DNA from 2 places in the Variovorax sp. RO1 genome. Region 2 is predicted to be linked to the other one. Evidence: predicted binding sites of a transcription regulator. Region 2 holds the regulator's gene; the other holds the start of a gene.
The links. Region 2 encodes LexA, which represses DNA repair genes until DNA is damaged. Its sites were predicted from a motif close to ACTGTATNNNNATACAGT; they were not measured.

Region 1: the regulator LexA is predicted to act here: its motif matches at 2,298-2,315, upstream of recA (recombinase RecA).

The regions. Positions count from the first base shown of each region.
Region 1 is NZ_PKMT01000002.1:601,214-605,420, reverse strand. It holds gene yiaA (inner membrane protein YiaA) at 1-170, shown strand, start outside; gene CY658_RS14040 (polyketide cyclase) at 183-623, opposite strand; gene recX (recombination regulator RecX) at 592-1,065, opposite strand; gene recA (recombinase RecA) at 1,122-2,234, opposite strand; gene CY658_RS14025 (MarR family winged helix-turn-helix transcriptional regulator) at 2,381-2,866, shown strand; gene CY658_RS14020 (response regulator transcription factor) at 2,929-3,603, shown strand; gene CY658_RS14015 (hypothetical protein) at 3,630-4,207, opposite strand, start outside.
Region 2 is NZ_PKMT01000006.1:325,093-329,299, reverse strand. It holds gene adk (adenylate kinase) at 1-379, shown strand, start outside; gene CY658_RS26635 (asparaginase) at 412-1,398, opposite strand; gene lexA (transcriptional repressor LexA) at 1,472-2,155, shown strand; gene CY658_RS26625 (hypothetical protein) at 2,300-2,683, shown strand; gene CY658_RS26620 (D-2-hydroxyacid dehydrogenase family protein) at 2,851-3,858, shown strand; gene CY658_RS26615 (MFS transporter) at 3,863-4,207, shown strand, end outside.

The sequences.
Region 1 (4,207 bases), on a different contig from region 2:
TGGCCGTGGGCCTCTTCAACGCCTCGCTGGCTGCGAGCGAAAAGGGCTTCTACGCCATGGCCTTCCTGCTGAGCCTGTTCGGCGCGGTGGCGGTGCAGAAGAACGTGCGCGACATCGCCTCGTACAAGGCCGAGAACCCGCTGGCCGACGAAGTCGCCGCCGCCGAGTAAGCCGCGCCCGGCTCAGCCCGCCTCGAGCAGGCGGCGCAGGGCCTGCAGGTCGCGCGCGATCCATTCGGCATCGCGCGCAAAGGCCGCATCGTCCATGTGCGGCTGACGCAGCAGCGTGAACTGCAGCTCGCACACACCCGGTGCCACGCCGATCACGCGAAATGGCAAATAGACCTCGGGCACGCCTTCGGGCGCCACCCAGTGGTCGAGCACACCGAACTCATTGGGTGCCGCAAAGCGCATGCGGGCCTCGCCGCTTTCGGGCGTGCGCACGATCCAGTGGTCGCCGTGCGGCACCAGTGCGCTTTTCGAGAGGCCGCTGGCCCAGTCGGGCAGCCGCTTCGGGTCGGACGCGAGCGCATAGGCGTCGCGCCATTCGCAGCTCACACGCTGCGTGATGACGCGGGAGAGCGCGCCGCCTTCATTCGTCGGGGTTGTCGTCGCTTGTGTCATCGAAGTCACTCCTGAGCACCTTGGACACGACAGCGCCCGAGAAACCGCGCGCCATCAGGAATCGCATCTGCTTCGCACGCGCTTTGGCATCGGCCGGCGGCGCATCGAAACGGCGGCGCCACAGGGCCGTGGCGCGCGCGACTTCCGTTTCCTGCAAACCGGCCACCGCCTCGGCGATGGCTTCGGGCGCGATGCCCTTGGCCTGCAGTTCCTGTTTCACGCGCAAGGCGCCCGAGCGGGCCGCGCGCTGGTTGAGCACCGAGGCCACGACGCGCGGCTCGCTGATGAAATCCTTGGCGGCCAGCTCGTCGAGCGCCTTCGCCAGCGTGCCGGGCTCTTCCTCGTGCTTCGCCAGCTTGCGCTCCAGCTCCGCGCGCGAATGCTCGCGCTGGCTCAGGAGGCGCAAGGCGCGGCCTTTGAGGGAGGGGGCGCTGAAAGCCATGCGGGGGTGGGTCGCTCACGCGGCCCACGCAACACGCGAAGGCCGCCTTGTCGAACTTACTCCGCTGCCGCCTTGTCGGCCTTCGAAGCCTTGGCGGGCTTCTCGGCCTTCTCGGGTTCGCTACCGGCGTCGGCTGCGAGCAGCGGAATGCCCAGCGACTCGCGCACCTTGTTCTCGATCTCGCGCGACAGGTCGGGGTTCTCGCGCAGGAACTCGCGAGCGTTGTCGCGGCCCTGGCCGATCTTCTCGCCGTTGTAGGCGTACCAGGCGCCCGACTTGTCGATGATCTTGGCCGTGACGCCCATGTCGATGATCTCGCCCTCGCGGCTGATGCCTTCGCCGAACAGGATGTCGAACTCGGCCGTCTTGAACGGCGGGCTCACCTTGTTCTTCACCACCTTCACCTTGGTTTCGTTGCCGATGGCTTCGTCGCCCTTCTTGATGGTGCCGATGCGGCGGATGTCCAGGCGCACCGAGGCGTAGAACTTCAGCGCGTTGCCGCCGGTGGTGGTTTCGGGCGAGCCGAACATCACGCCGATCTTCATGCGGATCTGGTTGATGAAGATGACCATGCAGTTGGTCTTCTTGATCGTGGCCGTGAGCTTGCGCAGCGCCTGGCTCATCAGGCGGGCCTGCAGGCCGGGCAGCGAGTCGCCCATTTCGCCTTCGATTTCGGCCTTGGGCGTGAGTGCGGCCACCGAGTCGATGACGATCAGGTCGACAGCGCCCGAGCGCACCAGCGAATCGACGATTTCGAGCGCTTGTTCACCGGTGTCGGGCTGGCTGATCAGCAGGTCGGACAGGTTCACGCCGAGCTTCTGGGCGTACTGCACGTCGAGCGCGTGTTCGGCGTCGACAAAAGCGCAGGTGCCGGCCTGCTTTTGCATTTCGGCGATGACCTGCAGCGTGAGCGTGGTCTTGCCCGACGACTCAGGGCCGTAGATTTCGATGACGCGGCCGCGTGGCAGGCCGCCGACGCCCAGGGCGATGTCCAGGCCCAGCGAGCCGGTGGAGACCACCTGGATGTCTTCGAGCGCCTCGCCTTCGCCGAGCCGCATGATCGTGCCCTTGCCGAATTGCTTTTCGATCTGGGCCAGCGCGGCCTGGAGGGCCTTGGCCTTTTCACTGTTGGCGACCGAGATGCTTGCGCCCTTGACGACTGCGTCCATGTGGAAATCTCCTTGAATATCAACGGGTTGTGTCGGGTTTCATCCATCTGCTTTTAACCACAGGCTGGATGCTTGAACAGTAGTGTAGGGGCTCATTTCGCTTTGCAAACCCACTTTAAAGTCAGTTTGCCTTACCATCTGATGCCATGTCCGGCCCCGCCTTTCCCACCGATCCCGACGCCTGGCGGCAGACCCACCTGGGCCGCCTGCTGGGCCACGCGATGCGCCGCTTCGACGAGCGCGTGCTGGCGCTGATGGCGCACGACATCGAGGTGCCGCTGGCGCTGTCGAACCTCGCGGCGCGCGCCCAGGTGAGCGCGGCGCACATCCACATCACGCGGCACCTGGCGCGTGAGGGCTCGCGACTGACCGAGCTGGCCGAACGCGCCGGCATGACCAAGCAGGCCATGGGCACGCTGGTCGACCAGTGCGAAGCCTGGGGGCTGGTCACGCGCGGGCCCGATCCGCTCGATGCGCGCGCGCGGCGCGTGCTGTTCACCGCCGACGGGCTGGCCTGGCTCGACGCCTTCCGCCGCGCCGTCACGCAGGCCGAGCGCGAGTTCCGCGCCAGCGTGGGCGACGAGATTGCCACCGTGGTAACCATCGGACTCGAAGCCTACACAGCGGGCTAGACTCGCGCTGAGACGAATGTGAACTGCGCCGGCATGGCGCCTGAATCCGCCGGAGGTGGCTCATGCGAATACTGATTGCCGAAGACGACCAAGTGCTGGCCGATGCCTTGCTGCGCAGCTTGCGCACCTCGGGCGCGGCGGTCGATCATGTGGCCAACGGCTCGCAGGCCGACACCGCGCTCATGACCCACAGCGAGTTCGACCTGCTGATCCTCGACCTCGGGCTGCCCAGCCTGCACGGCATCGAGATCCTGAAGCGCCTGCGCGCGCGCGGCTCGCAGCTGCCGGTGCTGGTGCTCACGGCAGCCGACAGCGTCGAAGAACGCGTGAAGGGCCTGGACCACGGCGCCGACGACTACATGGCCAAGCCCTTCAGCCTGCAGGAGCTCGAGGCGCGCGTGCGCGCCCTCACGCGGCGCGGCATGGGCGCCACCAGCAACGCGATCCGCCACGGCCCGCTGGTCTACGACCAGGCCGGCCGCGTGGCGACCATCGACGGCAAGATGATCGAGCTGTCGGCGCGCGAACTGGGCCTGCTCGAAGTGCTGTTGCAGCGCGCCGGCCGGCTGGTCAGCAAGGACCAGCTGGTGGACCGGCTGTGCGAATGGGGCGAAGAGGTGAGCATCAACGCCATCGAGGTCTACATCCACCGCCTGCGCAAGAAGATCGAAAAAGGACCGATACGCATCGCGACGGTGCGCGGGCTGGGCTACTGCCTCGAGAAGATTCCCGGTTGAGCGTGCCCCGCCCGCGCAGAACGCCGTCAGGGCTGCTTGCGCAGGTTGACGAGCAGCGTGGCGCCGGTGTTCGAGCGGACCAGGAACATGAGGCTGCGGAAGTAGCCGTTGCTGTCGTACACGCCCGCCGGCACCAGCCCGATGAGGGCCGGCCCGGCATAGCTGCCGGTGGCGGCGGGGGTGAGCTTGCAGTCGTCCGTGCTGGCGGTGGCGGCATTCACCGCCTTCAGCGTGAGGCTGTACATGTTCTTGGCCGAGCCGGGCTGCGCCAGGGCGACGGTGCCCGAGAGCGTGCACTGACCGATCTGCACACCGCTCGTGGTGCCGGTGAACACGCCCTGGCCGTCCACCTGCACCGTCACGCCGAGGCTCGGGCTGCTGTCGGCGTTGGACCAGTTGCCGGTCATGCTCGCCTGCGACACCGCCAGCGCGTTCTCGATGGTGTAGGCCAGCGGGCCGACATCGGACGGCCTGCGGTTGTCGTAGACGTAGGTGCCATTCACCGACTTCTTCGGCGTGAAGGTGCCCGAGCCGGTCACCGGGTACGCGTTGGGCGGGACATACAACTCGGTGTCCGGGTTGAACGACCAGTCTGCCCCCGTGA
Region 2 (4,207 bases):
CGACGCCATGAAGGCGGCCGGCGTGAAGCTCGACTACGTGCTCGAGATCGATGTGCCCTTCGGCGACATCATCGAACGCATGAGCGGTCGCCGCTCACACCCGGCATCGGGCCGCACCTACCACGTCAAGTTCAATCCGCCGAAGGTGGAAGGCAAGGACGACGTGACTGGTGAAGAGCTGATCCAGCGCGAAGACGACAAGGAAGAGACCGTGCGCAAGCGGCTCGACGTCTACAGCCAGCAGACCCGTCCGCTGGTCGACTACTACTCGGCCTGGGCCAAGGCCGATCCGTCCGCCGCACCGAAGTACCGCGCCATCCAGGGTGTGGGCACGGTCGACGAGATCACGCAGCGCGCGCTCGCCGCACTGAACAGCTGATTCAGAGGCTGACGACCCCGTCAGCCTCTCTCCTAACCGCCCTCCGACTCCGGCAGGGCGGCCACTCCCAAGAGTTCCAGCACCAGCGCAACCCGCGCCTTCACCGGCGTGAGTGCGCCCGCATCCCGCAGCCCGTCACCGGGCTTCGGGAGGATGCGTCCGTTCGTGCAGCGCGTGGCGCGCAGCACCGCCACGCCAGCGTCCTGCGCCTTCAGTGCCGCGGCTTCCAGTGCGTGGTGCACGGTGCCGTTGCCGGTCGCGGCCACGACCAGCCCGCGCAAGGGTTCGGCAGACGGAAGCAGCAACGCCTCGACGATCGCACCGCTCGCGCCCGCGTGGCTCATGACGATCTCGACACGAGGCCACGGCTTCGACACCGCATCCAACCGTGCAGCATCGGCCGACGTCCCCTGCGGCCACGCGCGAACACGCCGCACCCCGCCCTCTTCGACATAGCCCACCGGACCCGCATCGCCCGACGCGAACGCATCGAGGCGGTAGGTGTGCACCTTCTGCACGTCTAGGCCGCCGTGGATCGTGCCCGCGCACACCACTGTCACGCCCTGCGCGCCCGGCGTCGAAGCCACCACGAGCGCGTCGCGCACGTTCTGCGGACCATCGGGCGACAAGGCCGTCGCCGGACGCATCGCGCACGTCAGCACCACCGGCTTGGCCGGCGCCAGCACGGCGTGCAGGAAGAAAGCGGTTTCCTCCAGCGTGTCGGTGCCGTGCGTGACGACGATGCCGGCCACATCGGGCTGCGCCAGCCAGTGCGCGCAGCGCGCGGCCAGCTGGCGCCAGGTGTCGGCGTCCATGTCCTTGCTGTCGAGCTGCGCGACCTGCTCCGCCACTAGCGTCACGCCGGTCGGTGCCTCGATGCCGCCCAGCAGGTCGGTCACCCCCACCTGCCCCGCCGTGTAGCCGATGTTGTCGCCGCTGCTGGCGGCCTTGCCGGCAATGGTGCCGCCGGTGCCCAACACCACCACGCGGCGCGTCTCGGACGAAGAGGAATGAGTCATGGCTTGTCAACTTTTGAAAACTGGTTAAAAATACAGGTACTGGATATCTAGCCAGTGCCGCAAGGAAACCACTATGCAGTTCGCAGTGAAGCTTACCGCCCGCCAGCAGCAGATCCTGGACCTGATCCAGGCCGCCATCGCACGCACCGGTGCGCCGCCCACGCGCGCCGAAATCGCCAACGAGCTGGGCTTCAAGTCGGCCAACGCCGCCGAAGAGCACCTGCAGGCCCTGGCCCGCAAGGGCGTCATCGAACTCGTCAGCGGCACCTCGCGCGGCATCCGCCTCAAGGGCGATGCGCTGCGCTCGCTCCACGAAACGCGCCACCGCGAAGGCAACCAGTTCTCGCTCTCGCTGCCCGGCATGGCCCAGCTCGCGCTGCCGCTCATCGGCCGCGTCGCGGCCGGTTCGCCCATCCTCGCGCAAGAGCACGTCGATCAGACCTACTACGTCGAGAACACGCTGTTCCAGCGCCAGCCCGACTACCTGCTCAAGGTGCGCGGCATGTCGATGCGCGACGCCGGCATCATGGACGGCGACCTGCTCGCCGTGCAGGCCACCAAGGAAGCGCGCAACGGCCAGATCGTGGTGGCCCGCCTGGGCGAAGAAGTCACCGTGAAGCGCCTGAAGCGCAACAAGCAGGTGATCGAGCTGCACGCCGAGAACCCCGACTACCCGACCATCATCGTCCAGCCCGGCGAGCCCTTCGAAATCGAAGGCCTCGCGGTCGGCCTCATCCGCAACACGATGCTGATGTAGGCCCCGGGCTTGCTGCCCACTGGCAGCAGCACCTCATCCGGCCGCGACAGGTGGCGGGCGTATGGCGCGAAGTCGCCATCACCCTGTTGCGGCCGACTCAAGAAATCCTGCCTGTGTTCAACCTCATACTTTTTTGGAGTTCACATGGGAATCGCCCTCCTCGCTATCGCCGACTTCTGGTCGCCCCTGCAATCGCTGGCCACCCGCTGGATGCCCGCCCGCCGCCCGTCACGCGGTGACAGCAGCGACGCTGCCGCTGGTTTGCGCTACGTGGCCATTCGCCCGGCCTGCACGGCGCGCACCGCCGGCAGCCCGACGCCGGCCACGTCGCCATCCGCTGCTGCCACGCCCGCCCGCCCGCTGCGCGTGGTCCGCGTGGTCGACCGGCAAGGCTCGCAGCGCGGCTGCGCCAACCGGGTCGTGATTTCCGGCCGCATGGCCGACGTGTGCGCCGAACTCGAACGACTCGCCGCACTGGAAGCTGCAGAAACCGGCAGCGGCACGCACCGCCCCAGCCATCTGCACTGAGAAAGTGCGAACGAAGCCGCCGTGCCTGCGCGACCTGCGCACTCCCCATGAGCACGGCGGATTCACCCCCAACGGCCTGAAACAGGCCTCCCGGGCGCCATCGGGCACCGGGTATCCAAACGTTCACACGTGCGACCTGCCAATGCTGCGAGGCACAATGGCATGCCATGAACATTGTGATCCTCGACGACTACCAGGACGCCGTGCGCAAGCTGCAGTGCGCTGCCAAGCTGGACGCGTACGCCGCCAAGGTCTACACCAACACGGTCAAGGGCATCGGCCAACTGTCGGTTCGCCTCAAGGATGCGGACGTCATCGTGCTCATCCGCGAGCGCAGCCAGATATCCCGCCAACTGATCGAGAAGCTGCCCAAGCTCAAGCTGATTTCCCAGACCGGTCGCGTCGGCGGCCACATCGACGTCACGGCCTGCACCGAACGCGGTGTGGCGGTGGCCGAAGGCTCGGGCTCGCCGCAGGCACCTGCCGAGCTCACCTGGGCACTGATCATGGCGGCCATGCGCCGCCTGCCGCAGTACATCAGCAACCTCAAGCACGGGGCCTGGCAGCAGTCGGGCCTCAAGTCGGCGTCGATGCCGCCGAACTTCGGCATGGGCTCGGTGCTCAAGGGCAAGACGCTGTGCATCTGGGGCTACGGTCGCATCGGCCAGCTGGTGGCGCGCTACGGGCAGGCCTTCGGCATGCAGGTCGTGATCTGGGGCCGCGAGGCCAGCTGCGCCAAGGCGCGCTCCGACGGCTTCCAGGTGGCACAGAACCGCCACGAATTCTTTGCCGCGGCCGACGTGCTGTCGGTGCATCTGCGGCTCAACGAGGACACCCAGGGCCTCATCAAGCTCGAAGACCTCTCCCGCATGAAGCCGACGGCGCTGTTCGTCAACACGTCGCGCGCCGAGCTGGTGGAGGCCGATGCCCTGCTGGCCGCACTCAACCGTGGACGCCCCGGGCTGGCGGCTATCGACGTGTTCGAGAGCGAACCGCCGCTGCAGGGCCACGCGCTGCTGCGCCTCGAGAACTGCATCTGCACGCCGCACATCGGCTACGTCGAGCAGGAAAGCTACGAAAGCTACTTCGGCCAGGCGTTCGACAACGTCGTGAGCTTCATCAAGGGCAACCCCACGAACATCGTGAACCCCGGCGCGCTGCAGGTCCGGCGGTGAACGCATGAGCCGGCCCGCGCCGCAGCGAGGCGCGCTCTGGGCACTGCTGGCCGGCAATTTCGTGATCGGCACGGGCGTGATGGTCGTGCCCGGCACCCTCAATGAAATCAGCGTCTCGCTGGCGATCAAGGTCGCCACCGCAGGCCAGCTGATCACCGCAGCCGCCTTCGTGATGTGCCTGGGCGCCCCGCTGCTGGCCGCCGCGGTCGCGGGCTGGGACCGCCGCAAGCTGCTCGCCCTCACCCTGCTCTGGTACGCCGCGTGGCACGTGGTTGCAGCGCTCATGCCGAGCTTCGGCGCGCTGCTGCCGGTGCGCATGCTCACGGTGATCGCGCCCGCCATCTTCACG